Regions from separate parts of the Streptomyces sp. NPDC002754 genome, predicted to be linked through region 4. Evidence: riboswitches for the same ligand, from Rfam matches in the RefSeq annotation. Region 4 holds a riboswitch; each other region holds the start of a gene.

Region 1 (7,418 bases), 500 kb from region 4:
CCGCGACGGCGGTGCCGGCGAACAGCAGGGCGTACGTCTGCACTTGGGGCAGGTCGCGGTTCTGCACCGCCTCGACGAAGCCGTTGCCCAGGCCGCGGAAGCCGAACACCGCCTCCACCAGCACCGCGCCGCCGAGCAGTCCCTCCACGCAGCGCGCGTACTGCTGCGCCGCCGGCCCCAGGGCACCCGGCAGCACATGGCGCACCACGATGACGCGCTCGCGCATGCCGAGCAGCCGCAGATGCTCGGCGACGGCACTGTGCCGCTGGTCCGCGACCCCGGCCCGTATCTGCCGTGCCAGGTCGCACAGGTGACGGGCCGTCAGTACGACGACGGGGAGGACCAGCACGGCGGGCTGCGCCCACAGCGCGTGCGCGTCCATGCCGACGGCGGTGGCGGGCAGCAGCCCGGCCGCCAGCGACACCGAGGCGACCAGTAGCAGCCCGAGCACGAACTCCGGCACGGCGTGCAGCACGACGGCGGCCGTGTTCAGCGCGCGATCGACGCGGCTGCCCTCCCGCAGCCCCGACACCGCGCCCACGAGCGGCGCGAGCACGGTGACGAGCAGCAGTGCCGGGACACCCAGCAGGAGTGTCACGCCGACGCGCCGGCCGATGTCGTCGCCGACGGGCAGGCCGGTCGTCAGAGAATTCCCCGGGTCCCCGGTGAAGAGGTGGGCGAGCCAGTGCCCGAAGCGGGACCAAGCCGGTTCGTCGAGACCCAACTGGTCGCGCAGTGCGGTGACTTGCTCCGGCGTGCCGAGTTCACCGCGCAGCACGTCGGCCGTGTCGCCGGGCAGCAGCGAGCCGACGGCGAACACGGCGAGAAGCACCACCAGGCACTGCAACAGCGCCAGCAGGCAGCGTCGGAGCACATACGCCCGCATGTCAGCTGACGCGGACACGGTCGAAGCGCGCCCAGTCGTGCGAGTTCGGGGGCGCCGCGCGCAAACCGGTGACCGAGCGCGCGACGGCGTCGTTGGCGTCGGAGAACGCCCACACCAGGAGTCCGGACTCGGCGCGGGCCAGCTTCTGGGCGCGGGCGAGCAGCCCGAGCCTGTCCTGCTCGTCCCGGCTGGTGCGGGCCCGGTCAAGGAGCGCGTCGAACTTCTTCGAGGCGTACTGCGTCTGGTTGCGGGCGGCGCCGCCACGGACCCGCTGCTGGAGGAAGTCGGAGACGGGCAGCGTGGAGGTGGTGTTGAAGGCGGCGATGCCCTTGGTCTTGATCTCGCTGAAGTACGTGCTGGAGGCGCGGGTGTTGGCGGTCAACTTGAGCCCCACCTCGCGTAGCTGACGAGCCATCAGGTCGGCGGCCGGTTCCCACGCGGCGTCGACGGCGCTGGTCTCCACGGTGATGTGCAGCCCCTGGGCTCCGGCCTCCTTCACGAGCCCGCGCGCCTCGTCGACGTCCCGCTTCCGGGGTTCCATGTCGTCGGGGTAGCCGCGCAGCCCCATCCCGAACAGGTCGTTGCCCACCTCGCCGTGCCCGGCGAGCGCGATCCTGACCAGTGCCTCCCGGTCGATGCCGAGCTGCACGGCGCGTATGAGCCGCGGATCGTCGAACGGGCTTCGTCCGGTGCGCAGAAGCAGTTGCTGCGCGGTGGCCCGCTTGGCCGTCAGAAGGTGTGTCGAGTTGTTCTTCTTCAGCCGTTCCACGGACGCTCCGCCCATGTCGGCGCCGTAGTGCACCTGCCCGGACAGCAGCGCGCCCAGCCGCGCCGACTCCTCGTTCGCGGGGACGATCTCCAGCTCGGCGATGTGCGGGGCGCCGTCCCAGTGGTCCGCCCAGCGCCGGTAGCGGGCGGTGCCGCCGGGCGTGAAGGACACGTAGGTGAAGGGGCCGGAGCCGACCGGCTTGCTGAAGTCCGTGGTGCCGTCCGGGATGATCTCGGTGCCGGGTCCCGCGAAGACGGTGGGGAACTCGAAGTTCGGCGCCTTCAGCACGAGGACGACGGTCCGGTTCCCGTCTGCCCTGCTCGCGCCGAAGTCGATCGCGGACAGCAGGACCTGCGACGGAGATCCGGTCTTGGGGTCGGCGGCGCGGCGGTAGCTGTAGAGCACGTCCTTGGCGGTGACCGGCTTGCCGTCGTGGAAGCGGGCCGCGCGCAGGCGGATGCGCCAGCGGGTGCCCGAGGAGTCGCTCTCCCAGGACTCCGCGAGCCGCTCGCGGACCGACAGGTCGTCCGCGTACGTGCCGAGGGTGTCGTAGAGGGCCTTGGCGCGGGCCTGGTCGACGAAGTTGGGTGCCACGTGCGGGTCGAGCGTCTCCTGGGAGCCACCGGAGGTGAACGCCGCGCGGAACCGGTCGCCGCCTCCCCCGTCCTTGGTGTCCCCGCCGCAGCCGCTGAGCAACCCGGCTCCGGCGAACGTCAACGCACCTGAGGCGGCCAGTACTTGGCGCCTGCCGGGCCCCGGGTGCCCCGTTCGGGCATGCGTCGTCACATCGATCCTCTCCGGGGTGTCCTCGCCCCTGCTGCTGGACCGGCGACGGGTCAGTCTCCTGGCTCCCGGATCATCACTCACCCCCGCCTTCCCGTCCGCTGTCGCGGACGGTGGCGTGCAGGAGGATCGCTCCCCGGTCACAGTGGCGGGACCGCGCCGGAATCACACCGGCTTCCTGGTCCCCGTCGCCTCTCGTGGGCTCATTGTGGCGCACGAGGGATCGGGGAAGGCACCCGGTGTCCTTGGAGCACGGGAGCGGCCGGGCCGTCTCAGGCCCGATGCCCGTCCCCCGGCCCGTCGTCCGACACCGGATAGGGCACGAACGTGCGGCCAGTTCGGCCGCGGGCACCGGATCGCCGATCAGGTCCGCGGAGAAGACGGTCAGACGCATGGGAACGCCCTCCAGCGCCGCCGTCTCCTCCACCACAGTGAGGTGTTCGAGGGCACCCGGAACGACACCCAGTTCTTCCTGCAACTCCCGCCCCTCGACTTCGTCGCCGTACTCGTCACCACCTTCCGCGACCACCGCACGGACCTGCTGAAGGAACATCGGCGGCGGGGAGTACGCTCCCCTCGCACGGCCATCGAGTCCCAGGGAGTTCCGTGACCACGCGCCTGCTGCTCGTCTCACCGGCCGTGACCGCCTCAGCACGGAGCGGCGTGTTCGACGACGGGGCGTCCCTCGACTCGGCCGGCGCCGCTCAGGCTCGTCGCGCGGCCGGAACCCTGCCCTTGGCCGACCGCGTCGTCGTCTCCCCCGGCACCCGGTGCGCACAGACCGCCGACGCTCTCGGCCTCAATGCCGGGCAAGCCGCACCCGCCCTGGCAGGCCTCGACGCGGGCAGTTGGCGCGGCCGGTCGCTGGACGACGTGAGCGCCACGGAACCGCAGGCGGTGGCTCGTTGGCTGACGGACCCGGAGGCCTCACCGCCGGGTGGTGAGTCCGTGGCCGACGTGTGCGCACGGGTCGGCCGCTGGCTGGACGAGGTCAGGGAGGGCGGTACGGCGTCCGGCCGGGTCGTCGCCGTCGTGGAACCCGAGGTGGTGCGGGCGGCCGCGGTCCATGCGACAGGGGCTCCGCTGTCCGCCTTCTGGCGCCTTGACGTCGCGCCGCTGTCGGCCACGGAGTTCAGTGGGCGCTCCGGTCGCTGGAACATCCGGCTCGGCCGCATGCTCGGCGCCGAGTGAGCGCTCCGATCAACGGCCCTGCCCCCGGTGGCGGGCCAACAGCTCCGCCAATTCGCACCGTACGCAGGCGGACCGTGCCGCCTCGGGACTGTCCTCGCGTACGGCGGGTCCGGTACCGCTCGGCGTGTGCCCGACGGCAGCGCACTCGTCGGCCGGGCACGCCGCCACGAGCTCCGTCAGGTCGCGCACCAGCTGCTCGGTCCGCTTCGCCTGCTGGGCGAGCACCCGCATCCGCGCGCTCTGCCCGCCGATCTGCCGTCGGCCGGCGATGAGCTGTTCGTACTCGTCGAGGGTCAGGGCGACCGCCGCGCGACCGCCGAGAGTGATACGGCGCGGCTCCGGGTGTCTGGCCACTCAGCTCCTCGATTCCTCACGCGAACCATGCGCGGATGAACCCTGATGTGGTGCGAAAACACGCGAGGGCCCCGGATGACTCCGTGGGCCCTCTTCTACGTTTCCCGCGACCCGCCCGGGGCCATCATTGGCCCGCCGCGACCGTTTCCCCAGGTGTGGCGGCCACGGGCTTCGGCCGCAGCAGTCGCTGCGCCAGCTCTCCGAACAGCAGGCCGAATCCGGCCCACAGCGTGATCTGTGTGGCGAGGGCGGAGAGCCGGAAGCGCCACAGCAGCGCGGCCGGGAAGTGCTCGGGCGCGTCGTTGATCGCCGGCAGGAACTCGTAGGCCAGGCCGACGATCACGGCGAATCCCAGCACGGCGACGACTGTCGCGTACCAGGTGCCGAGCCGGGGCACGAGCCGCTTGCCGACGATGGTCGCGGCGATCGTCAGGAGCACGCTGAGCACCATCATCAGGAAGTACAGGGTCGTCCGCTTGCCGATGGTGTCGGGGTTTCCGACGGCGGGCGGGTTGGCCGGGTACTTCAGGAACGGTACGACGTATACGGCGAGCAGCGCACAGCCCGACAGCAGCAGGGCGGTGGCGCGTGGGCCGAAGCGGCCGACGCGCCCGAGCGCGAAGCAGTAGGCGAGAGCGGCGATCCCGCCGAAGGCGATGCCGTAGACGAGGATGCCGGTGGCGAGACCGGCGGTGGACTGGAGGCCGCGGGAGACGAGTTCGACCTCGTCGCCGTGCGAGTGGCCGGCGTGGGCCTCCTCGAAGCCGATCGCGGCGTCGACGCCTGGTTCGCCGAGCCAGTAGGCGATGACCAGGGCGAGCACGCCGGCGGCGAGGCCGGCGAGCATGCCGCGAACGAGCAGATTACGTACGGTGCTGGAGTTCATGAGCGCGTCGGGTTCCCTCGGGTCAGTGGCAGGGGAAGCCGAGCAGGTGACGGGCGTCATGCACCCATTCATGAACTTCCGCTCCGCTGAACACGGAGGTGGCGCCCTGTTCGGCGCCGACGAAGTAGAGAAGAACCAGCATCAGGATGCCGATGAAGACGGCCCAGGGGGCGATGTCCTTCAACGGCAACTTCGCCGGAATCACAGGGGTGTTGGGGGTCGGCTGGGCGACATTCTGCGCCATGGCAGAGCCTCCTTCGGGAGTTCGCGTCCCGTCTCGGTGGTGCACGAGACGACAGCCGGGTCTGACTCACGAGCGGTCCGTCCTCGGACCTCTCGCACACAGTGGCGCGACCGTGCCGGTTTCACACCGGCTTCCGTGCTGTCGTCGATACGCCCTGACGGTACCGCGTGGCGCGTACATGGCCAAGGCCGGTTCCCTCGCGCCGTCGCCTGGCGTGCCGCGCCGACGCGGGTCACCATTCCGCGCCATCCCGCTCGTAGGCGAATCGAGCCCCCACGACAAGGAGAACAAGGTCACACGGGTGTGCCCTGCTCTCGCTCGCCGGCTCTGACCTAGCATCCGGACATGACGGTCCTGCCAGACGACGGGCTTTCCTTGGCGGCCGAGTTCCCTGACGCGACGCACGAGCAGTGGCAACACCTGGTGTCGGGTGTCCTGCGCAAGTCGGGCAAGGAAGTCTCGGCAGCCGAAGCGGAAGGCGCCCTGTCCACCGCGCTCGAGGACGGGTTGCGCACCCGCCCGCTGTACACCGGCCGCGACGCGGCACCCACGAACGGGCTGCCGGGCTTCGCGCCCTTCGTCCGTGGTGGCCGCGCCGAGGGCAACGTCGCCGGCGGCTGGGACGTACGGCAAAGGCACGCGGTGGCGGACCCGGCGGCGGTACTCGCCGACCTGGAGAACGGTGTCGCGTCGCTGTGGCTGACCGTGGGCGAAGCCTCCGATTTCCCCGTCTCCGCGCTGCCCACGGCGCTCGACGGCGTCTATCTGGACCTCGCCCCCGTCGTCCTCGACGCGGGCGCCGAGACCGAGGCGGCCGCGGCCCAACTGTTCCGCTGCTACGAGCAGTCGGGCGTCGCCGCTGACGCCCCGCGCGGCAACCTGGGCGCCGACCCCCTGGGGCACGAGGCCCGTACGGGATCGTCGTACGACATCGGTCCTGTGGTGGAGCTGGCTCGGCGGTGCACCACCCGCTACCCCGGTGTGCGGGCGCTGACCGTGGACGCGCTGCCGTACCACGAGGCCGGTGGCTCGGCGGCGCAGGAACTGGGCGCGTCGATGGCGACCGGTGTCGCGTATCTGCGCGAGCTGACGGCGGCGGGCCTGACGACTCAACAGGCTCTGGCGCAACTGGAGTTCCGCTATGCGGCGAGCGCCGATCAGTTCCTGACGGTGGCCAAGTTCCGCGCGGCGCGACGGCTGTGGGCGCGGGTCGCCGAGGTCTGCGGGGCGCCCGAACAGGGTGCGCAGCGGCAGCACGCGGTGACCTCGACGGTGATGACGACGCGACGCGATCCGTGGGTGAACATGCTGCGGACCACGATCGCCACGCTCGCCGCCGGGGTCGGCGGGGCCGACGCGGTGACGGTGCTCCCGTTCGACGAGGCGCTCGGCCTGCCGGACGCGTTCGCCCGGCGCATCGCCCGCAACACCTCCACGATCCTCGTCGAGGAGTCGCATCTGGCGCGGGTCATCGACCCGGCCGGCGGCTCCTGGTACGTGGAGCGGCTGACCGACGAACTGGCCCATGCGGGCTGGGAGTTCTTCCGGACGATCGAGCGGGCGGGCGGGCAGGCGGCCGCCCTGCGCTCCGGCCTCGTGCCCGAGCGCCTCGCCGAGACCTGGGCGGCCCGCAGCGCACGCCTGGCGAAGCGGCGCGAGGCGATCACCGGGGTGAGCGAGTTTCCGGATCTCGCGGAGAAGCCCGTCGAGCGCACACCGTCGCCCGCGCCGCCTTCCGGGGGCCTGCCGCGGGTCCGCCGCGACGACGCGTTCGAAGAACTGCGCGCCCGCTCCGACGCACACCTCGCAGCGACGGGCACGCGCCCCCGGATCTTCCTCGCCGCGCTCGGCCCGGCCGCCGCTCACACCGCCCGCCTCACCTTCGCCGCCAATCTGTTCCAGGCGGGCGGCATCGAGCCCGTCACGGAGGGCACGTTCGAGGACAGCGGGGCGCGCGAGGCGTGCCTGTGCTCCAGTGACCAGGTGTACGAGGAGCGGGCCGACGCCACCGCCCGTGAGCTGCGCGAGTCGGGCGCCCGCCAGGTGTTCCTCGCGGGCCGGCCCGGTACGCCCGGGGACGTGGACGCCCACGTCTTCGCCGGCTGCGACGCCGTGACCCTGCTCTCCGCCACGCTCGACCGCATGGGAGTGTCCTGATGTCCGTCCCCGGCATGTCCGTCCCCGACTTCTCCGCGATCGACCTCGGCACCCCCGGTGAAGGCCCTGGTGGAGACGAGTGGCGCGCCGCGCTCAAGCGGGCCGCGGACGGCGGCGACCTGCTGTGGGAGACGCCCGAGGGCATCAC
Region 2 (7,418 bases), 830 kb from region 4:
TTTCCCGTCGCCACGCAGCGCACGTCATCCCTGGTCAGCGGCTTCTGGCGGGCTCTTCACCCGTCGCCGTACGCACCAGGTTCTCCCCGGCCGCAGGGCGCGCTCAGCCGCCCCTGCCCTTCGCCGGATCCCCTCCCTTCCCTGCCCTTGTATGCCTGCCGCGTCCGCGGCTCGGCCCGCGAAAGGACCTGTGATCACCATGACCACGGCCACCACTATGAGCACGACCTCCGCTCCACCCCAAGAACCCGTCCGCGCCGCCGGCGTCCTCGACATCGGCGGGAACGGGCACGGTTTCCTGCGGGCGGCCGACCTGATCCCGACGTCGCACGACGTCCAGGTCCCCGCCCACCTCATCCGCCAACTCGGCCTGCGCAAGGGCGACTTCGTCGACGGGACGTGCGGGAAGCCGCACTCCCTCGCGCACGTCGAGACCGTCGGTGGCGCCCCCGCGGAGGCGACCCGTCGCCGCCCGCGCTTCGCCGACCTCACCCCGCTCCACCCCAGTGAGCGGTTCCGCCTGGAGCACCCGGCCGCGGCGCTCGCCGGACGGGTCGTCGACCTGTTCACGCCCGTCGGCAAGGGGCAGCGCGGCCTGATCGTCGCCCCACCGAAGACCGGCAAGACGGTGCTGTTGCAGCAGCTCGCCGCCGCGTTCGCCGCGAACCATCCCGAGGCCCACCTCATGGTGGTGCTCGTCGACGAACGCCCCGAGGAGGTCACCGACATGCGCCGCTCCGTGCGCGGCGAGGTGTACGCCTCGACGTTCGACCAGCCGGCGAAGGCGCACATCGCGCTCGCCGAACTCGCGGTCGAGCGCGCCAAGCGCCTCACCGAGCAGGGCCGCGACGTGGTGATCCTCCTCGACTCCCTGACCCGGCTGTGCCGCGCGTACAACAACGCGGCCTCCACCAGCGGCCGTACTCTGTCGGGCGGTGTCGACGCGGCCGCCCTGCACGGCCCGAAGCGCTTCTTCGGCGCGGCCCGCGACGCCGAGGAGGCAGGCTCGCTGACCATCCTCGCCACCGCGCTCGTCGACACCGGATCCCGCGCCGACGACTACTACTTCGAGGAGCTCAAGAGCACCGGCAACATGGAGCTGCGCCTGGACCGCGTCCTCGCGCAGCGCCGCGTCCACCCGGCCGTCGAACTCACCCCGTCCGGCACCCGCCGCGAGGAACTCCTGCTCCCCGCAGCCGAGTTGACCGTCATCCGCGGACTGCGGCGCGCCCTGCAGAGCCGGGACCCGGCCGCCTCCTACGAGGCCCTGCTCGACAAGCTGCGCCAGACCCCGGACAACGCCACGTTCCTGCGCCAGGCCCAGTCGACCGTGCCGACCTCCTGACGCCGCCCCCATATGCGTAATACTCGACACATGAACGCGAGCATTACACGCCGTGGGGGAACTCCGGCGGTCGGCATCCGGCGGGCCACCACCCAGGACGCCCGGCGCCTCACCCGCCTCGTGCGCGGCTCCAGTGCCTACCGGGATCCGTACGCCTCGATGGTCGCGGGCTACCGGGTGGGACCCGACTACGTAGAGGCGCACCACGTCTACGTAGCCGTGGATTCGGCCGACGAGCGCGTGCTCGGCTTCTACGCGCTGCTCACCGAGCCGCCGGAGCTGGACCTGATGTTCGTCGCGGACGAGGCGCAGGGCCGGGGCATCGGGCGGCTGCTCGTCGACCACATGCGGGCCCAGGCGCTGGCCGCGGGCCTCGACCACGTCCGCGTCGTCGCGCACCCGCCCGCCGAGGGTTTCTACCGCTCCATGGGCGCACACCGCACCGGCACGGTGCCCGCGCGCCCGCCGGCCGTCGCCTGGGACCGACCCGAACTCGAATTCGCCATTCCTCCGGCCGTCTGAGGTCTTCCGCCCTTGCCCGGTACAGCGCACACTCGTGGGCGTCGGAATGCGGCAAGGAGGCCACATTGGGCAGCAGTCAGGCACGCGCCGAGGCGTTCGACGTGATCGTGGAGATCCCGCAGGGGTCCCGGAACAAATACGAGATGGACCACGATCTCGGCCGGATCCGGCTCGACCGGATGCTGTTCACGTCGACGCAGTACCCCGCGGACTACGGCTACATCGAGGGCACGCTCGGCGGCGACGGCGACCCGCTGGACGCACTCGTCCTGACGGGCGACGCGACGTTCCCCGGCTGCGTCATCGAGTGCCGGGCGATCGGCATGTTCGTGATGAGCGACGAGAAGGGCCCGGACGAGAAGGTGCTGTGCGTGCCCGCGCACGATCCACGGCACGGCGCGACCCGGGACATCGAGGACATCCCCGAGTTCGACCGCCTGGAGATCACCCACTTCTTCGAGGTCTACAAGGACCTGGAACCCGGCAAATCGGTCGACGGCTCCCACTGGGAGGGCCGGGAGAAGGCCTACGAGGAGATCGACCGGGCCCGTCAGCGCGCTTCAGGGTAGGTAGGGCCTGTATTGGGTTCTGGTCTGGATCAGGGAGCGGGGGCTGGCGCCTTCGGATCCAAGGCGGAGGAGGGAGGCGACGCGGAGCGTCGTCGACCGACGACAACACCGGAGACGGAGGCGCCAGCCCCCGCGAGCCCAGAGTAGAACCCAATACAGGCCCCTAGTAGGGTGGCCGGGCCGTGGTGCTCGGGAAGACCGGTGACGGCCCCCAAGGGGCCCATTCCGGAGCGGCCCTCGCCACTGTGATCGGGTTTCGGACAGCGCCGTCCGGAGCGCGCCGTTCCACCCTGTACGCCACTGGCGGCCGTCGGCCACTGGGAAGGCCGGAGCGGCGGGCACGCCCGTAAGCCAGGAGACCGGCCGCGGCATCTCACGAAGTCATTCCACGAGGTGCTGGAGCGTGATCGACGCATGACCCTGCCCGGGAACTCCCCGAACCCTGCCCTGAATTCCCCCTCCCCTGCCTTCCGTTGGCGCCGCGAGGACACGCTGCGCACGGCCGGCCTGATCGCGGTGATCGCCGCGCTGCACGTCGTCGCGTTCGGCGTGCTGTTCCTGCTCGTCGTCCCCGAGCACTACGAAGTGGGCAACAAGGCCTTCGGTATCGGCCTCGGCATCACGGCGTACACGCTCGGCATGCGGCACGCCTTCGACGCCGACCACATCGCGGCCATCGACAACACCACCCGCAAGCTGATGGCGGACGGCAAGCGGCCCGTCTCGGTCGGCTTCTGGTTCGCGCTCGGCCACTCCAGCGTGGTGGTCGCGATGGCGGCGCTGGTCGCGGGCGGCGCTGCGCTCGCCGGCACCCTGCTGAACGACAACTCGGGCACCCACCAGGTACTCGGCGTCGTCGGCACGACCGTGTCCGGTACGTTCCTGTACCTCATCGCGGCGCTCAACCTCGTTGCCCTGATGGGCATTTTGAAGGTCTTCAAGGCGATGCGCGCGGGCTCGTACGACGAGCGGAAGCTCGAGGAGCACCTGGACTCCCGCGGTTTCATGAACCGGATCCTCGGCCGCTTCACCAAGTCCATCACCCGGCCGGGACAGATGTTCCCGCTCGGCTTCCTCTTCGGTCTCGGCTTCGACACCGCGACCGAGGTGACGCTGATGGTGATGGCCGGCAGCGGCGCGGCGGCGGGCCTGCCGTGGTACGCGATCCTGTGCCTGCCGCTACTGTTCGCCGCGGGCATGAGCCTGTTCGACACGCTCGACGGCACGTTCATGAACTTCGCCTACCAGTGGGCGTTCTCCAACCCTGTGCGCAAGGTGTTCTACAACCTCACCATCACCGGCTTGTCGATCGCGGTGGCGTTCTTCATCGGCACGATCGAACTCGTCGGCGTCCTGCACGACAAGCTCGACCTGAGTGACGCCGTCACCGGGTGGATCGCCGGTCTCGACCTCGACAACGTCGGGTACGTGATCGTGGGCCTGTTCGTGGTCGTGTGGGTCGCGGCGATCGCCTACTGGCGCCTGGCGAGGGTCGAGCAGCGGTGGTCGGCGAGGATGGCCGACGGCACGTAATTCGGTTGCCGGGGCGCGCGCGGTCCACTGCTGCACTGATCGCAGCGGCATTCCCGCGCGCCCCTACCGTGAGGACCGATCCATGCGCACGACAGACATGTTCCTTCAGAAGGCCCCTGCCCTCTCCCCCATGGACATGACTGTCAGTGCACACTCTGAATCTGGGCATTCTCGCGCACGTCGACGCCGGTAAGACCAGCCTGACCGAGCGCCTCCTGCACACGGCCGGGGTGATCGACGAGCTCGGCCGCGTCGACGACGGAAGCACCCGCACCGACTCCCTCGACCTGGAGCGCCGGCGCGGCATCACCATCAAGTCGGCCGTGGTGTCGTTCCCGGTGGCCGGCACGAACGTCAACCTCGTGGACACGCCTGGCCACCATCGGTCTGCGGGTCGACCCGGCGCCGATCGGCTCGGGCGTCGCGTTTCGGCTCGGCATCGAACTCGGCTCCCTCCCCCTGGCCTTCATCAAGGCCATCGAGGAGGCCGTGCACAGGACGCTGCGCCAGGGAATGCTCTGCTGGCAGGTCACCGACTGCACGGTGACGCTGACGCACTCCGGATACGCGCCGCGACAGAGCCACGCGCACGCCGTCTTCGACAAGTCGATGTCGAGCACGGCGGGCGACTTCCGCGGGCTGACCCCGCTGGTCCTGATGAGCGCACTCACGCGCGCGGGCACGGCGGTGTGCGAACCGATGCACCACTTCCGCCTGGACATCCCGGCCGACCTGTACGGAGCGGTACTGTCGTTGATCACCCGACTGCGGGCCGTGCCGACGGGGCAACGCACGGACGGCGGGGCATGGACCACGGTCGACGGGCTGACCCCCGCGGCCCGGGTGCGCGCCCTGGAGCAGCAACTGCCGTCCCTCACCCGGGGCGAGGGCGCCCTGGAGGCCGCCTTCGACCACTACGCCCCGGTCCGCGAGGGCGCCCCGCGCCGCTCCCGCACGGACCACGGATCAAGCCCGGCCTTTGGACGAGAGCCCGCGGGGTCCGGGGCAGAGCCCCGAGGCCGTGACGCCGGTGGGGTGCCACACGGGAGGGGGCGGGCGAATCCGGGCCATTCGGCCCACCGGTAGGGCCCCTTGGCCCCGTCCGCCGCGAGCCGCGCGCTGAGATGCTGCGGTATCGAGCCTCCCGTGCCCTCGTCCTCCCGCAGCGGCGCGCGGTCGAGGCCGAGCCCGGGCCCGCTGTTCGCAGAAGGGGGAGCCGCGAATGGCGGGCCCGTCCGGGCCTCCGCCCCGGCTTCGTACACGCGTCCGCCGCGCCGTTGTGGCAACTCGCGCGCAAAACGGCCCAATCGGAACGATAAAGTGGCTCGTCAACCCGCACGCGCCCGATCACTCAGGAGTGCCTACGTGTCCGTATCCCCAGGTCGGGGACTTACGGCCTTCAGGCGGGCCTGAACATTGGCCGGATTGATGCTGTTCAGCCACTCGCCGGGTCCGGCGAGCATTTGAGTCGGGGGGATGTCGAACACGTCGGCGATTTTGTCGATGTCTTCGAGGCGCCACGGCGCCTTCCCATTCACGCGGTAGCTGACGGACGTCGAGCTGACACCGAGCAGTGGAGCGAAGGCCCCGAGAGTCAGCTCGGCCGTGACGACGGCGGCACGCATGGACATGGAGAACTTGGCGTTCGTCCCAGCGCGGTAGATCGGGTTGGTCTGCATGTGGCTCATCCTAACGTTTCTGTTGTGAATCTTAAAGCTGTGGCCTGATTCGCTTAAGTCAGGCTTGATGTTCCAACCCGTTGCCGTCAGTATTTAGTTCGCCACTTCGCCACCCCGCGCCACCCCAACCGCCACCCCTGTCACGACCCGGGCTCGGTGCGCTGCAACATGAAGCCACGCTAGCGCTTTGGAAGACTGGCAGAGCGGTGTTAAGCCGTACTTGATTCTGCGAAGTGTCCATGTCTATGGTTGCGGCATGACCCCCCACCCCCACACCCCGACGGCGCACACATGCGCCCCCTGCATGCCCGTGGCAACTTCTGCCGCACGGGCCGCTGCGGGCGTCCGTGGGGTGCGCGCGTGATCGGCTGGGGCCGTGACTTCCTTGGGGGCATCAGACGTACGCCATCCCCCGAAAGCCACTTCACGAAGCTCGCCAACAAGGCCCACCGGGACAAGCGGATCAGCCGCCGGGCCCGCGGGCTCCTGGGGGAGATCGCATCCCATCAGGACGGCCGCGTCATCACCGTCGAGTTCCTCATGACCACGGGCCCCGAGGGCCGCGCCGCGATCCGGACCGCGCTCAAGGAACTTGAGACGTTCGGGTACCTCGCCCGTGAGAAGCACCGGAACACCGATGGCACGTACGGCGACGAGGAATGGCGGATCACCGACGACCCGGACCGCTACGACCTTGCACGTAAAACCGCAGGTCAGAGCCAGCGTCCAGAAACCGACCTCTGGTCGTCCGCTCCAGACGCCGACGAGCTTGCACGCAAAACCGCAGGTCAGAGCCACGGGCCAGTTGCCGACACGGCACCTTGCACGCAAAACCGCAGGTCAGAGCCAGCGTCCAAGAATCCACCGGCGGCAAATCGCACACATAAGAAGAACAACAACCAGAAGACCAAAGAAGAACAGGCGCACCCCTCCGGGCGCCCGCAGGGCCTCGCTGGCGTCTCACCAGAGGATGGAGTCGATGCGGCTGCGCCGCGTCCGGACGTGAGCCCCCGGGTTTTGGTGTTCAGGGCGCTGCCCGTCGAGCTGCGGACCCACGCTGCCCGGCCGCTGCCCAAACGCCCGCCGGTGCCTCTGGCCGATCTCATCGACCAGCAGCTACGCGTACGCAGCACCGAGCAGCTCATCGACCGCATCGAGCGGCGGTGGGTCGACCACGGCTACGAGGACGCCGCGCACTCCGCCGACGGCCCCGGCCTCGATACCGGCGTCGGTGTCGCCATGGCGTTGCTGCGTGAAGGCGCCTGCGCCGATGCCCGGTGCGAGGACGGCGCCAACGTGGACACGGGCGCCGACTGCCCGCTGTGCGTCGACCACCTCGCCGCCCGCCGCCGTGCACGCGCCGAGGGCCTCGTCCCGCCCGACCGTGGCCTGAACGCCGAGCGCGCCGACGACCTCGCCGAGTGCGCCGTCGAGACCTGCCGCAAGCCGTTCAAGCGCGGCGCGGAGGTCCCCGAGGACGGACTGTGCGACGAGTGCCGGGCCGCGATGCAGCGGGCCGCCTGGGTCGTCCACAAGGGCGCCGGCCGTCCGGGCCCGCCGCCGCCGCAGGACACATTGCCGCCGCCGGTCATCGAGGGCGACGGCGACAGCGAAGACAACGTGATCGATTTCGAGGAAAGGAAGGGCCGATGGCAGACGATCTCGTGATCAACCGGCGTAGCAACGTCTACCACCGGCCCGACTGTCAGCACGCGAAACGGCTCGTGATGATGGGCTACGGAGCCCACACCACCACCGAGCATCTGGCTC
Region 3 (7,418 bases), 480 kb from region 4:
ACTTCACCTTGTCGTAGGCGCCCTTGTACGGCAACCCGTCGGTGGAGCCCTTGTCGGCCGGCATGGCGTAGCCGGCCATGCGGTCCTCGAGACCGAGCGCGAACATCAGCTCGGTGATGCCGACATCGTTGGTCACCACGCGCTGGGGGCGCTTGTCGTACGTGACCTTCTTCCCGCAGTTGGTGACGGACACCGACGCGGACGTCGTCGACTTGCTGTCGGACGCGACGTTCGCGCCGCAGCCGGTGAGGGTGAGCGCGGCGGCGAGGCCGAGCGAGGCGGGCATGAGCTTGCGCACGGGAGCCTTCCAGAGTGGGTCGGAGCGGGGTCAGTGAGTCGTCAGCGGATCGAAGAGGAACTGGGTGGCGCCGGTCTCGGGGTGGCACACGCGATGTGCCCGTACGCCGAAGACCTCGGCGAGCAGCGAGCGGGAGAGCACCTCGTCCGGGGTGCCGGAGGCGACGACACGGCCGGCGTGCAGGACGTGCAGCCGGTCGCAGTGGGCGGCGGCGAGGTTCAGGTCGTGCAGGGCCGCGAGGACCGTCGGGCCGCTGGCGCGCACCCGGCGCAACACGTCGAGCTGGTGGGCGATGTCGAGGTGGTTGGTGGGCTCGTCGAGGACGAGGACGTGCGGCTGTTGGGTGAGCGCGCGGGCGATGAGCACACGCTGCTTCTCGCCGCCGGACAGCGACAGGAAGCCGCGGTCGGCGAGGTGGTCCACGCCCGCCTGTTCCAGGGCCTGTCGGCAGACCTGCCGGTCACGGGCGGCATCGCGTTCGCGGTGCGGCAGGCGGCCCATGGCGACGATCTCGGTAACGGTGAAGTCGAAGTCCGCCACCGACTCCTGCGGCAGCGCGGCGATCAGACGCGCCGCGGCCCGGGGTGTCATGCCGTGCACGTCCTCGCTCTCGACCGTGACGACTCCCGCGTCCGGCCGCCGCGCCCGATAGACGCACCGCAGCAGCGTCGACTTGCCGCTGCCATTGGGGCCGACGAGACCCACGAAGGTGCCGGCCGCCGCGCCGAGGGTGACCTCGTCGACGATCCGCGCCCCCGCCGCCTCGACCGACACACCTTCGACGTCGAGCCGCATGACTCCTCCTCAAGAACAAGCTTCGGTACGTGTACGTGTACGTGTACGGATACGGGGCGGGGCCGAGGGACGGGCGGACTCAACGGCCCGTCAGCGCATGGCCACCGCGCCGCATGAGCAGGAGGAACGCGGGGACACCAAGGGCAGCCGTGACCACACCCACCGGGAGTTCGGTCGGTGCGAGCAGCACCCGTGACAGCACGTCGGCCCACACGAGCAGGACCGCCCCGGCGAGCGGCGCGATCGCGAGCACGCGCGCGTGCGAGGCGCCCACGAGCATCCGCACGAGGTGCGGAACCATCAGCCCGACGAAGCCGATCGCCCCGCTCACGGCGACGACCGTGCCCGTCACGGCGGCGGTCACGACGAACAGTTCGCGCCGCAACCGGTCCGGTGGCACGCCCAGGGCGGCCGCCGTCTCGTCGCCCATCGAGAGCGCGTCCAGCGAGCCCGCCCGGAGTCGCAGCCACAGCCAGCCGACCACGACCGTCGCGGCGGCCAGCGGGACCTTCGGCCACGTCGCACCGCCCAGACTGCCGAGCAGCCACATCATCGCCGCGCGCGCGGCCTCGCCCCGCTCGGCGCCGAAGACCATGACGGTGGTGACGGCCTGGAACCCGTAGGCGAGCGCCGTACCGGTCAACACGAGGCGCAGCGGGCTGAGTCCGAGCGGGGAGCGGGCCACCAGGTAGACCACGACGGTTGCGGCGAGTGCCGACACGAAGGCCGAGAAGGAGAGCGCCCAGACGCCGAGTCCGGCCAGTGCTCCGAAGAGGATGACGGCGTTGGCGCCGACGGCGGCGCCCGAAGAGATGCCGAGTACGAAGGGGTCAGCGAGGGCGTTGCGCACCAGCGCCTGCACCGCGACGCCGACCGCGGCGAGCCCCGCGCCGACGACGGCGGCGAGCACGACGCGCGGGAACCGGATCTCCCACACGATGGTGTAGGCCCCCGCGTCGTCGGCGCCGAGACTCCCGCCACTGAGCCCCGCCCACATGAGGCGCAGCACCTGTGCCCAGCTCATGCCGGCCGCGCCGAGCCCGACCCCGCACGCCAACGAGACGGCCAGGACGAGCACGAGAGCGACCGCCAGCGGGACAGCCGGTATGCGCCCACGCGAGACATCGGTGGGGGCAGCGGGAGCGGCGGTGCGGAGCAACACGGGCGAACATCCTCCGGGTTGGCGCCACCGGAGGAAGGTGCAGGGCGCCAGCAGGACCCGCAGGGTTTCTGGCTGTCCCTGCTCGCAGTCCACGGCGAGCGGTCGACGGGTCACGCACCTGCCGCGGGTGATCGGACTCGCATGGCCAGGCAGGCCACGCACACCGTTGCGGGTCAGCGCCGGATTCGCACCGGCTTCCCCCGCGGGAGGCAGGCGCAGCCTAGCAAGCCGGGAAGGGCGGCCAGGCTCCGGCCGGGGTGTTCCCCGCATGACGCGCATCACGTGTGTGAGCCGGGAACCCGGCCACATCCGTACCCGACCAACGGAGTCCGACCAGGGGATGGCCGATTATCGATCATCGCTGTGGCGGAAACCATGCCGCCGCGGACGCGAATAGTCCGTTTCGCTTCAACGGGGCTATGAGGCAAGGCGGTTGAGCCGCAGCGGCCCTGGTAGCATCCCCGCGGCGATCTTGATCAACTCACCCCGCGCGCCGACTTGACACTGCCGCGGGGGGAGAGCGGGGGTACGGGTCGCCGATCTATCTGCCCGTGCCAAGAGAGGCGTCCATGACACACGCACTTGTGTGGTGCCTGGGTGCGATTGCGCTGATATCCATCGTCGCAAGCGTTGCACTCATAGCCCGTACCCGAGCGCTGACCGACAAGAGACGTCAGGACGCAGAGGAACAGCAACAACGACTGGACCAGGCCACCGCGCAGATCGCGGCCCACCAGTCCGAACTGAAGAGGTCCCGCGCGGAGCGGGACGGCGTCATCGCCGAGGCGCGGGCGGCCGCGGAGGACAGCACGAAGTCGGTCCTCAAGGGGGCGGCCAGCTTCCTGCAGAGCCTGGCGGCCGAGCAGACCGCGCTGCTGGACAGCGTGCAGCGCAAGTACGGCGGCCACGAAGTCCTCAATGACCTCCTGGACGTGCACCACGCCAACGCTCAGATGGCGCGCAAGGCCCAGGGCATCGCGGTGATGTGCGGGGCGCCGCTGGGCCGCCGCAACCGGCCGGCCAGCGTGTACGACGTGGCGCGCAGCGCCCAGGGCCAGATCCGCAACTTCCAGCGCGTGTCGATCATGCAGCAGCCCGGTTTGGCCCTCAAGGCCACCGCGGTCGCGCCGGTCGCACTGGCCGTCGCCGAACTGCTGGACAACGCGGCGAGCTTCTCGCAGCACGACGCCCCGATCGAGGTCACGTTCCAGCGCGTGCAGGGCAACCTGTGCATCGTCATCGACGACGCCGGCGTCAGCATGAGCGACGAGGACCGCCAGCGTGCCACCACCCTGCTGTCCGGCGACGAACCGCCGCAGCTGCAACAGCTGGGCACCCAGCCGAAGTTCGGCTTCCCGGTGATCGGCCTGATCGCCCGTCAGTACGGCTTCAAGGTGGACGTCTCCGGTGTGTCCCGCTACGGCGGTGTGCGGGCCGTCGTCCTGCTGCCCGAGGAGTTGTGGACCATGGAAGAGGCGACCCCCAAGGCTGCGCCCACCCCCACCCCCACCTCCGCTCCCGCACCGGCCGCACACGTCGCGCCCTCGCCCGTTCGCCAGGGACCGAGCCGTTCCGAGGTGGCACCCCAGCGCACCCCGAACGGTCTGCCCAAACGCGCCAACCGCCAGTCGCCGAACACCCCCGCAGCTCCGGCGGACATGCCCCACCCGGACGGCGTCACACAGTCCCTGCCTCGGGCATCCAGCCGGGGGCTGGGCGCGTTCCAGCGCGGCACCCTTGAAGCGCGCGCCGACGAGGCCCCACTGGGCGAAGGGTCTGATGACCGGTGAGCGCCGACCTGTCGTGGATGCTCGACGACATCGTGAAGAACGTGGTCGGTGCGCGCCATGCCGTCCTGCTGTCCGCCGACGGCCTTCCCCGCGCCTCCACCGAGGGCCTGGCCGAGGGGGACCTGCGCACCATCTCCACGGCCATGTCCGGCATCCAGGCCCTGAGCCGTGCCACAGCCCCGTTCGTCGGGACCGCGGCGAATGCGGCCTGGACGCAGACCGTCATCGAGTTCGGGCACGGCTGGATCTTCCTGATCGGCGCCGGACAGGGCGCCTATCTCGCGGCGGCGGCCGAGCCCGACGTGGACATGCAGCAGATCAGTTACCGCATGCACCGGCTGGTGGCCCGACTGGGACACAACATGACGTCCGCGCCCCGCGTCGAAGGGGCCGGGCAAGGCGGCCGGCACGGCAGTCCCGAGCCGGCGCCCGGGGAGGACACGGCCGAGGTGCTGCGTGAGCTCGACCAGGCGGTCGCCGGCGTGAACGGTGCCCGCCACGCGGTGCTGCTCGGTGGCAACGGCCTGCCACGCGGCGCGACCGCGGGGCTGCCCCGCGACCTTGCCGACAGGATCTGTGCGGCGATGACCGGCATCCATGCCAACAGTCGGGCGGCCGCGCAGTTCGCGGGGCCCGTCGCGAACGTGGTGTGGCAGCAGACGGCCATCGAGTTCCAGCACGGGTGGATCCTTCTCATCGCGGCGGGGGACGGCGCACTCCTGGCGGCCTCGGCCGACCATGACTGCAACATCGAGGCGTTGACGGCCCGGCTGCACGAGGTGGAGCCCAAGATCGCGGCGTCTGCCGTGGCCGGCAGGGTGCCAGGCAATGCCTGAGCCCAGCGAGCAGGGCCTCGTGGTCACGTCCGACCTCGTGCCGCTCTTCGTCATCACGGGCGGGCGGACCCTGCCCCCGGAGCACGAGTACGAGCACACCGCGATGGTGACCTCGGCGCGGGGATCCGAGGCAGCCCTGCGCGCCCTGGCCCCCGAAGCCCGCACGGTCATGGACCTGGTCACCGACGGCTTCCTGTCGGTGGCCGAGGTCGCCGGACACACCCAACTCCCGGTCGGCGTCGTCCGCATCCTCCTGGCGCAACTCGCCGAGGCCGGTCTGCTCGAAGTGCGCCCGCCGGTCCCGGCCGCCCAACAGGTGGACGTGGACGTCGTCAGTGCCGTCCTCACCGGCCTGCAAAAGAAGTTCGGAGCGTGAGCGTGTACCTCGAGCCATCCGTCACCCAGGCGGTGAAGATCCTCGTCGTAGGTCACTTCGGCGTGGGGAAAACCACGTGCATCGGAAGTCTCTCGGAGATCAAACCGCTGCGTACCGAAGAACAGATCACCGTGGCCAGCGTGGGACTCGACGACCTCACGAACACCCCCAACAAGACGACCACCACCGTGGCCATGGACTTCGGCCGCCTCACCCTCTCGGACGAGCTGGTCCTCTACCTGTTCGGCACACCCGGCCAGGAGCGGTTCACGGAGATGTGGGAGGACTTGTCGCGTGGTGCACTGGGCGCGCTCGTCCTCGTCGACCCCGAGCGCCTCGACGAGAGCTTCGCCGTCCTGGACCTGGTGGAGTCCTTCGGCCTCACGTACACGATCGGCGTGAACTCCTTCGAGGGCCAGGCAGAGTACGCCCTCGCGGAAGTGCACGAGGCACTGAACCTCCACGATCAGACACCGATCGTGCGGTGCGACGTGCGCGATGAACGCTCGTCGGCCGAGGCACTGATCACCCTCGTGCAGCACCTCATGACCCAGCTCGCCGCCTAGGAGCCCCCGCATGTCCCAGCCGACCGACCCCCGTTCGATACCGCCGGGCTGCCCCGCGCACGCCCAGAGCGGCAACATCCAGCTCTACGGGCCCGACTTCGCGGCCGACCCCGAGGCCTACTACGCGCACCTGCGCGCACAAGGCCCCAGCGCACCCGTCGACATCGCGCCCGGCGTCCAGGTCGAACTCGTCACGAGCTACGACGCCGCGCTGCACATTCTGCAGAACCCGGCTGCCTTCCCGCGCGACTCGCGCCGCTGGAACGCGCTGGCCGAAGGGCGGGTGCCGGCCGACAGTCCGGCGCTGCCGATGATGGCCTACCGGCCCAACGCACTGTTCTCCGACGGTGCCGACCACGCCAAGCTCCGCCAGGCTGTGACCGCCGCTCTCGATGCCGTCGACGAGCGGGCCCTGATCCGCCAGACCCAGAAGTCTGCCGACTACCTGATCAGTGGCTTCAGCTCGGACCGATTCGGCCACGCGGAACTCATGGCCGAATACGCCAACCCGCTGCCCCTGCTCGTCTTCTCCCATCTCTTCGGCTGCCCGCCCGACATCGGCGACCGGGTCATCACCGGGATCAGCGGCATCTTTGAAGGCACCGTCGGCGCCGACGCGATCCTCGGGCAGGCGCTTGCCGAGCTGATCGAGCTCAAGCACCGCCGGCCGGGCGACGATCTCACCACTGAGCTGATCCGGCAGCACGCGCTCCTCACGCACGATCAGGCCGCAGCCGACGAGGCGGTGCTCCACCAACTCGTCACGCTGCTCTCCGGCGGCACCGCACCGCTCGCCGCAGCCATTGGCACCAGCAGCGCCCTCTACCTCGGAGAGGAGTGGCCCACCGGGCTCCCGGTCGAGGACGCCGTCTCCCAGGCCCTGTGGAACTACGCGCCGATCGCCAACTACGCCGGCCATTACCCCGCTATGGACATCGAACTCGGGGAGCGGGCCCTGCGGGCCGGTGATCCGGTCCTCATTTCCTTCGCCGCGGCCAACACGGACCCGCGGCTGACCGAACACCGTGCGCAGCTCAACTCGAAGGCGCACCTGGCGTTCGGGGCGGGGCCCCACGCGTGCCCGGCCAAGGACCCGGCCTTCATGATCGCGGTGACAGCGGTCGAGTGCCTGCTCAACCGGCTGCCCGACATGGAGCTGGACGAGGCCTTCACTTCGCTTGCCTGGGTGCCCTCGCCGTGGAGCCGTGCACTGAGTGAGCTGCCGGTCCGCTTCACGCGGCGCACCGTTCCGATGGCCTCGGCACCGTACGAGTCCGCCGCCCCGGTGGTTTCCCAGCCGACGCCCGACCTCCAGCCGCACGCCGCCGGACCGATCGGCTCCGTCCGATCCGGAACCGTCGAAGGGCCCGGCATGGAGAGCAAATCCCGCAAGGGAGGGCTGTTCAGCCGCTTCCTGGCATGGACCAAGGGCGAGTGACGCAGGCAACTGGAGTTTCCTGCGGTGTTATTGGATAGTCAAATGATCTTGTGGGTATCCATGGCGACTGATGCTCGGGAAGGAGCACAGTGGGAATCGCCTTACTGCCGCAGGAACTTCGCCGCTCCACCGTCAAGGTCTTCTCGCGCCTGCGTAC
Region 4 (7,418 bases):
AGTGACGGGCACCGTCGCCGAGACCAGCCGCGGGCCCACGGCCGAGCCCTCCCTGATGTCGTGGGCGAGACGCACCGCGAGGCCGCCCCGGTCACCGAGATCGCGGGCCGTCGTGACACCGACGCTCAGCAACTTCCGAGCCCGAGCGGCCATCGCGGCGAACAGCGCCTCGTCGTCCTGCTCCTGGAGCGTGGCTACGGGTTCCGGTCCCGCGTCGAAGCAGAGGTGCACGTGGGCGTCGATCAGGCCCGGGAGCACGGTCGCGGCGGGAAAGTCGAGCCGGGGCTCGTCGGGCTCCGCCTGGCGCTCGACCTCCGAGCGCGGGCCGGCGCCGGCGATGACGCCCTCGCGTACGAGGACGGCGCCGTCGGCGACTGTGTGAAGATCCGGTCCGGCCAGGACTTGCGCGGCGGTGATCAACATGAAGCGCGGCTCTCTTTCGTCTGCGAGGAACGCCAGTTGCTGCAACGCAGCACATCAGAAAGGGTCAGGGGTTGTCGGTTGCACGCGCCGCCCCGCCCCCGCTGTGTCCTGTCTTCGTCACCGCGTCAGACAGCAGTCTCCGCATGTGCCGCCGCCGGGAGCGCGGTAGAAGAGGCAGCAGCTCCGGCGGCGGAATGTCAGGTCCGGGCCGGTGATCCGGCCCGTTCCGTGTAGCCGGCCCGTCTCCAGGAGTTCGCGTGTCAGCCGCGTGAGATCCGTGCGCAAGTCGGGTCGGGACCGCAGCAGTTGAGCCGACGACCCGAGGAGAGCCGAGGCGGAATTGCCGGCCAGCAGGCGTGGCGCCACCTTGACGGTGAGGCCGTTCTCGACCGCTGCCAGGACTCCGTCCACCTCCGCGTGGACCGCGTCGGCGAGGGAGCGGAGCTCCGTCGCACGTCGGCCCTCGGGCCGGGGCAGGCGCAGAGCCGAGCTCTCACCGGACCACTCGACCGTGCTCATCGCCAGCACGATCCCGTGGACGAGGGCGCAGGCGAGGACCGGTGACCAGAGGCGTGCCGCGAGGCCCAGGTGGGCGATGGAGGCGCCGATGCGGGGTTCGGGGGTGGCGTAGTGGTCGTTGACCGCCTGGGCTCGTGCGGCGAGCCCGGCGTGGGTGAGCCGTGCATCGGGCCGCCGCCGCGTCGGCGTCGTGTCGAGGGCGAAGAATCCCCCGAGCCGCGACTCCACGTCCCGCAGCGCCTCGGCGACCTGTTCCGACGGCACCTCGTTCATGAGGCCCTGGCCCGGCGCGGCGCCTCGATGACGTAGAGGTCCAGGATCGCGGGGCGCTCCGCGACTCCCGGTCCGCCTGCCCCTATCCAGTCCGCGATGTCCTCGGTGGCGTCAGCGTCGTTGACCAGGCCGAGCCACACCGGTCGTGCTCCGGCCGCCCGACCGGCGGCGGAGGGCTGTACGACGATGACATTGGCCTGATCGCAGACGTCCAGGCACTCGGAGATCCGTGTCGGCGCGATCCGGCGCAACCGCGCCGTCTGCGCGGCGTGATCACCGTCGACCTTGACCGTTCCGCAGCAGCAGTCGCGGCACACGACCACGCGGCACGGAACCGCCCGGTCCGCCGCGGGGGCCGTCGCTTCGGCTTCGGCGAGCCGTTCGGGCATGCCGCATCCTCCCTCTCGCCGGGGAGTTCCGCCCCGGATCGCTTCGAGGGGGCGACAGCGTGAGTCTCCTGGCTCTCGGGTCCGTGCTCGTCCCGGCCTTCCCACCCTCGCGGGGGCAGTGGCTCTCCGGGATCCGCTCGCCGATCACAGTGGCGGTACCGCACCGGATTCGCACCGGTTTCCTCGGGCCGCCGTCGCCCGTGTTCACCGTCATCATGCCATCCGGCGAGGAGCTGCCGACGGGCCGGACGTTGTGGCGCCTCCCGGGCGCGGACCCGTAGGGTGAACGACGTAGCTGGTTCGCCCCGCCCGCCAGACGGGGTGTCGTAAGAGGGAACCCGGTGGGATTCCGGGACTGCCCCGCAGCGGTGAGTGGGAACGACCGCCGTCATACGCACTGGGCCCCGGAAGAGGGGTCTGGGAAGCGACGGTCACTAGGTGTCCGCCCTTTCGGGTGGGCGTGCCCGCAAGTCCGAAGACCTGCCAACTGCCCGTGCACGGACGACACGTGCGCGGACATCTCGGTGACCTCGAGGGCGGGTCGGCGTACACATACCGGCGAAAAGATCGTGCCTCGCAGCGCGCGGTCACCGCTCCGGTGGTGTCACTCCTTCGCGCCGCAGAGGCCTTCCGGGATCTCAGGGATACGTCTCTCGAAGGAGAATTCCGTGACCACCAGGACCGCGGACACCACGACCGCGCACACCGGGACCGAGCCCGCGCGGGCCACCGTGTACGGCTACCCTCGCCAGGGCCCGGACCGGGAACTGAAGAAGGCGATCGAGGGCTACTGGAAGGGCCGCGTCGACGCCGACGGTCTTCGCTCCACCGCCGCCGAACTCCGCCGTGCCAACTGGCGGGAACTGGCCGCGTCCGGCATCGACGAGGTGCCGACCGGCGACTTCTCGTATTACGACCACGTCCTGGACACGACCGTCATGGTCGGTGCGGTGCCCGAGCGCCACCGGGCCGCCGTCGCGGCGGACGCCCTGGACGGGTACTTCGCGATGGCACGCGGCACCCAGGACGTCGCCCCGCTGGAGATGACCAAGTGGTTCGACACCAACTACCACTACCTTGTGCCGGAGTTGGGCCCGGACACGGTGTTCACCACCGATTCCACCAAGCAGGTCGCGGAACTCACGGAGGCCCTCGCCCTCGGCCTGGACGCCCGCCCCGTACTGGTCGGACCGGTCACCTACCTTTTGCTGTCGAAGCCCGCTCCCGGCGTGGCCGACGACTTCGATCCGCTCACCCTGCTGGACCGCCTGCTGCCCGTCTACGCCGAGGTTCTCAGCGACCTGCGGGCCTCGGGCGCCGCCTGGGTGCAGCTCGACGAGCCCGCCCTGGTCCAGGACCGCACTCCGGCGGAGCTGAACGCCGCCGCCCGCGCCTACCGTGACCTCGGCACGCTCGCCGACCGGCCGAAGCTCCTGGTCGCCTCGTACTTCGACCGACTCGGCGAGGCCCTGCCGGTGCTCGCCAAGGCGCCCGTGGACGGTCTCGCCCTCGATTTCACCGGTTCCGCCACCGCCAACCTGGAGGAACTCGCCGCCGCCGGAGGCCTGCCCGGCAAGCGTCTCGTCGCCGGTGTGGTCAACGGCCGCAATGTGTGGGTGAACGACCTTGAGCGGTCACTCGCCACGCTCGGCACTCTGCTCGGACTCGCCGACCGCGTCGACGTGGCCGCTTCCTGCTCGCTGCTGCACGTTCCGCTGGACGCGTCCGTGGAGCGGGACATCGAGCCGCAGGTCCGGCGCTGGCTCGCCTTCGCCCGCCAGAAGACCACCGAGGTCGCCACCCTTGCCAGGGGCCTCACCCGAGGAACCGGCGTGGTCGAGGCCGAACTCGCCGCCAACCGCGCCGCGTTGAGTTCCCGGGCCACCTCGCCCATCACCCGTGATCCGGCGGTGCAGGCCCGCGCCGCCGCCGTCACCGAGGCGGACCTGCGCCGCTCGCAGCCGTACGCCGAGCGGACCGCCGCCCAGCGTGCCCTGCTGAACCTGCCGCTGCTGCCGACGACGACCATCGGCTCGTTCCCGCAGACCGGCGAACTCCGCGCCGCGCGCGCCGATTTGAGGGCCGGACGCATCGACAGCGAGGGGTACGAGTCCCGCATCAGGAACGAGATCCGTGAGGTCGTCTCCTTCCAGGAGAAGGCCGGTATCGACGTGCTCGTGCACGGCGAACCCGAACGCAACGACATGGTCCAGTACTTCGCCGAGCAGCTGGACGGCTACCTCGCCACGCAGCACGGCTGGGTCCAGTCCTACGGCACCCGCTACGTCCGCCCGCCGGTCCTCGCGAGTGACATCTCCCGCCCCGCAGCGATGACCGTGCGCTGGACGACGTACGCCCAGTCCCATTCCAGCCGTCCGGTCAAGGGCATGCTCACCGGCCCGGTCACCATGCTCGCCTGGTCCTTCGTCCGCGACGACCAGCCGCTGGGTGACACCGCCCGGCAGGTCGCCCTCGCCCTGCGCGACGAGGTCGACGACCTGGAGGCGAACGGCACTTCGGTCATCCAGGTCGACGAACCGGCACTCCGCGAGACCCTCCCGTTGCGCGCAGGCGACCACGCCGCCTACCTCGCCTGGGCCACCGAGGCATTCCGCCTCACCACCAGCGGCGTCCGGCCGGACACGCAGATCCACACCCACATGTGCTACGCCGAGTTCGGTGACATCGTGCAGGCCATCGACGACCTCGACGCCGATGTCATCAGCCTGGAGGCCGCCCGCTCCCACATGCAGGTCGCACACGAGCTGGCCGAGCACGGCTACCCGCGTGAGGCCGGTCCGGGCGTGTACGACATCCACTCGCCACGCGTCCCGAGCGTCGACGAGGCAACCGCATTGCTACGTAAGGGACTTGAGGCCATCCCCGCCGAGCGGCTGTGGGTCAATCCGGACTGCGGGCTGAAGACCCGCGGCTGGGCCGAGACACGGGCCTCCCTGGAGCACCTCGTCGCCGCCGCACACGCCGTCCGTGAGGAGCTCGGGACGACCGCGTAGCTCTTGAGGCCTCGCCTCTGGTGCCGATACTCCGGCACCAGAGGTGAGGCGCCCACTCCACCTACGTCAGTCGATCGGCGCGTACGTGCGCCTGCCCCTCCGGTACGCGATCTCGCCGAGCGCGATGTCGCAGAGCATGAACGCCGCGAGCGGGATGCCACTACATGCGGTACCCCCACACGACGAGGAGCACCACGTCCGTGACCTCGCCGCTCATCGGGTCGACGGCGACGGCGTCCTGCTTCTCCGGCCAACTCCGCTGGATCTGCTGGACGACGTACCCCGAGGACGCGTCGGCGGGCGGGACGATCTCGACGGGGTTCGAGAGACCCTCGGCGCGGGCCGCTTCCAGCCTGTAGTCGGGGCTACCCGCAGAGCAGCCAGACCGATGCGGGAATCCGCTTGGGTGCCCGCCGCGTTGGATCGACAGCCGGCCGCACGCCCCCGCTTCGTCCCCCCCATCCGCTTCAGCCGCTCCATCCGCTTCATCCGGGAGACACCCCTCATGTCAGAGCCAGAGATCGATGCCCTTGTGTTCGACGTGCTGGGCACACTCGTCGACGAGCCCGCCGGAATCCGCACCGGAATTCGTCAACTCTCCCCAGCGCAGGCCGACTCCGAGGTCGACAAGCTCTTGGCGCTGTGGCAGCAGCACGTCGAGCACGAGCAGCAGCGGGTACTCGACGGTGGCAGGGCCTACCTCGCGAGCGACGTGCTCGACCGGGAGGCCGCCCGGCTCGTCGCCGACGCCGCCGGGGTCGACGATCCGGCCGCGGTGGCGGAGTTGGCCCTGGCCGGGCGCAGGCTCCCGCCGTGGCCGGACACGGTGGCGGGGCTCGCCCGGCTTGCCGAACGGTTTCCGTTGATCGGGCTGTCCAACGCGAGCCGGACCGCGCTCCTCGGCCTCAACGCGCACGCGGGGCTGCGCTGGCACCAGGCGCTGTCCGCCGAGGACGCCCGGACCTACAAGCCGGACCCGGCGGTCTATGCGCTGGCCGTCACCGTCTCCGGACGGCCGCCGGAGCGACTGCTGATGGTCGCCACGCACGCCTGGGACCTGCGCGCGGCCCAGGCCCTCGGCCTGCGCACCGCCTACGTCGCCCGTCCCGTGGGCGACCCGCCCGTCGCCTCGGACCGGTTCGACCTGTACGCCGACGACCTGGCCGGGCTGGCCGCCCAGATCGGGGCGTGAGCGGCCCCGCTTCAGGAGTGCGTCAGGAAGTCGGCGATCTCCGCCGCCACAGTGTCGGGGACGAACGACGGCGCGAAGTGCATCTGGCCGGGGATCGCCGTGTACGTGACGTGCGGCAGCGCGGTCGCGAGCCGGTCGAGGGTCGCCGGCATCGGCTGCCAGGTGTCGGCGCCCCGCATCAGCAGGGTCGGGACGGTGACATCGGACCAGCGCTCCACGTCCGCCGAGTCGGCGATCAGCGATTCGAGGTCACGACACCAGCCGGGCGTGTCATCGGGTTCAGCGCCTGGTTCGGTGTCGCTGGTGTCTCCCGACTCCATCAGGTCCAGGAGCGCGGCCGGGACCCGGGCCACCTTTTCGGCCAGCAGTCGGTCGGCGCGCCGCCGATCGCCGCGCGCGGTCAGCTTCTTGAACTCCTCCAGTACGGGGGCTAGTTCGGGGCCCGCCGCGTACAGCGGCGGCTCCCACAGCACCAGCGAGCGCACCGGCAGACCGGCCGCCGCCGCGTGCAGGGCGACGTTGGCGCCGTAGGACATGCCGACCAGGTGGACGGGACGGCCGATCTTCGTGATGAGCGCCTCGATGTCCGCCACTTCGTCGGCGAAGCGCTTGGGCGCGTGGCCCGGCCCGCTCGGGGCGTAGCCGCGGCGGGCCGGCGTCCAGAGTTCGAAGCGGTCCGCGAGGCATTCGGCCACCGGCTGCCAGGAGTGCAGCCCACCGCCGGAACCGTGGACCATGACGACCGGTGGGCCGGCGCCGAACTGCCGGTAGGCGACGGCCGTCCCGTCGGCGGACTCAAGTGACGCGATGGGCCCGAGGCGGGATTCGGGTGACTGGAACTCGTTCGGCATGCCAGGACCCTCGCACGCCACGTCGGAACCGGGCCACCCCATTTCGCCGCTCGCGCCGAGCAGCGCAGGAAGCGACACGGCCCCGCGCCGCCCTCCCCCACGGGACCCGTAGGTGACACTGAACCGACCATACGAAGCGGAGAGGTTGGATCATGACGCACACGGTTGTCGCAGAGCTTGACGGAATTCGGGACGACCTGGCCGATCTCTACCGGGACCTGCACGAGCACCCGGAGCTGTCCTTGCAGGAGAAGCGGTCGGCCGAGCTGCTCGCGCGGCGGCTGCGGGCCGCGGGTGTCGACGAGGTCGTCGAACACGTCGGGACGACCGGCGTGGTGGGTGTGCTGCGCAACGGCGAAGGACCTGTGGTCATGCTGCGCGCGGACTTCGACGCGCTTCCGGTGGAGGAGAAGACCGGGCTGTCGTACGCCAGTGTCGCCCGCGGTGTGGACCACGAGGGCAAGGACGTGCCGGTGATGCACGCGTGCGGGCACGACATGCACGCGGCCTGTCTGATCGGGGCGGCGAGCCTGCTGGCCGGGGCGCGCGACCAGTGGCGGGGCACCGTGCTGCTGGTCTTCCAGCCCGCGGAGGAGCTGGGGTGCGGCGCCCGCGGCATGATCGACGACGGGTTGTTCGAGCGCTTCCCCACGCCGGAGGTCGTGCTGGGCCAGCATGTGGGGCCGCTGCCCGCCGGGTTCATCGGCCACGGCAGCGGTCCGGTGATGGCCGCCTCGGACTCCCTCGATGTCACCCT

Evidence for each region. Region 4 has a riboswitch for cobalamin ahead of metE (5-methyltetrahydropteroyltriglutamate--homocysteine S-methyltransferase). Riboswitches for the same ligand answer to the same signal wherever they lie in the genome.
Region 1: another riboswitch for cobalamin. It lies ahead of ACWD2L_RS02290 (ABC transporter substrate-binding protein); the one in region 4 lies ahead of metE (5-methyltetrahydropteroyltriglutamate--homocysteine S-methyltransferase).
Region 2: another riboswitch for cobalamin. It lies ahead of ACWD2L_RS00740 (Nickel transporter NicT); the one in region 4 lies ahead of metE (5-methyltetrahydropteroyltriglutamate--homocysteine S-methyltransferase).
Region 3: another riboswitch for cobalamin. It lies ahead of ACWD2L_RS02320 (FecCD family ABC transporter permease); the one in region 4 lies ahead of metE (5-methyltetrahydropteroyltriglutamate--homocysteine S-methyltransferase).

Annotation. Positions count from the first base shown of each region.
Region 1 is NZ_JBSFVM010000001.1:455,988-463,405, reverse strand. It holds gene ACWD2L_RS02295 (ABC transporter permease) at 1-904, opposite strand, end outside; gene ACWD2L_RS02290 (ABC transporter substrate-binding protein) at 888-2,372, opposite strand; cobalamin riboswitch at 2,473-2,649, opposite strand; gene ACWD2L_RS02285 (hypothetical protein) at 2,875-3,048, shown strand; gene ACWD2L_RS02280 (histidine phosphatase family protein) at 3,045-3,629, shown strand; gene ACWD2L_RS02275 (hypothetical protein) at 3,639-3,983, opposite strand; gene ACWD2L_RS02270 (CbtA family protein) at 4,108-4,869, opposite strand; gene ACWD2L_RS02265 (CbtB domain-containing protein) at 4,892-5,113, opposite strand; gene ACWD2L_RS02260 (methylmalonyl-CoA mutase subunit beta) at 5,459-7,270, shown strand; gene scpA (methylmalonyl-CoA mutase) at 7,285-7,418, shown strand, end outside.
Region 2 is NZ_JBSFVM010000001.1:119,662-127,079, reverse strand. It holds gene rho (transcription termination factor Rho) at 200-1,345, shown strand; gene ACWD2L_RS00750 (GNAT family N-acetyltransferase) at 1,376-1,867, shown strand; gene ACWD2L_RS00745 (inorganic diphosphatase) at 1,933-2,436, shown strand; cobalamin riboswitch at 2,603-2,818, shown strand; gene ACWD2L_RS00740 (Nickel transporter NicT) at 2,851-3,969, shown strand; partial or broken gene ACWD2L_RS00735 (GTP-binding protein) at 4,116-4,349, shown strand; partial or broken gene ACWD2L_RS00730 (GTP-binding protein) at 4,342-4,932, shown strand; gene ACWD2L_RS00725 (helix-turn-helix domain-containing protein) at 5,331-5,648, opposite strand; gene ACWD2L_RS00720 (hypothetical protein) at 6,009-7,316, shown strand; gene ACWD2L_RS00715 (DUF6083 domain-containing protein) at 7,298-7,418, shown strand, end outside.
Region 3 is NZ_JBSFVM010000001.1:466,671-474,088, forward strand. It holds gene ACWD2L_RS02310 (ABC transporter substrate-binding protein) at 1-298, opposite strand, end outside; gene ACWD2L_RS02315 (ABC transporter ATP-binding protein) at 329-1,093, opposite strand; gene ACWD2L_RS02320 (FecCD family ABC transporter permease) at 1,173-2,201, opposite strand; cobalamin riboswitch at 2,361-2,482, opposite strand; gene ACWD2L_RS02325 (ATP-binding protein) at 2,825-4,045, shown strand; gene ACWD2L_RS02330 (roadblock/LC7 domain-containing protein) at 4,063-4,881, shown strand; gene ACWD2L_RS02335 (DUF742 domain-containing protein) at 4,874-5,257, shown strand; gene ACWD2L_RS02340 (GTP-binding protein) at 5,260-5,823, shown strand; gene ACWD2L_RS02345 (cytochrome P450 family protein) at 5,834-7,261, shown strand; gene ACWD2L_RS02350 (cytochrome P450) at 7,351-7,418, shown strand, end outside.
Region 4 is NZ_JBSFVM010000001.1:951,074-958,491, reverse strand. It holds gene ACWD2L_RS04610 (amidohydrolase family protein) at 1-423, opposite strand, end outside; gene ACWD2L_RS04605 ((2Fe-2S)-binding protein) at 541-1,215, opposite strand; gene ACWD2L_RS04600 ((2Fe-2S) ferredoxin domain-containing protein) at 1,212-1,604, opposite strand; cobalamin riboswitch at 1,666-1,789, opposite strand; cobalamin riboswitch at 1,883-2,106, shown strand; gene metE (5-methyltetrahydropteroyltriglutamate--homocysteine S-methyltransferase) at 2,273-4,618, shown strand; partial or broken gene ACWD2L_RS04590 (hypothetical protein) at 4,685-5,033, opposite strand; gene ACWD2L_RS04585 (haloacid dehalogenase type II) at 5,124-5,810, shown strand; gene ACWD2L_RS04580 (alpha/beta fold hydrolase) at 5,822-6,661, opposite strand; gene ACWD2L_RS04575 (amidohydrolase) at 6,814-7,418, shown strand, end outside.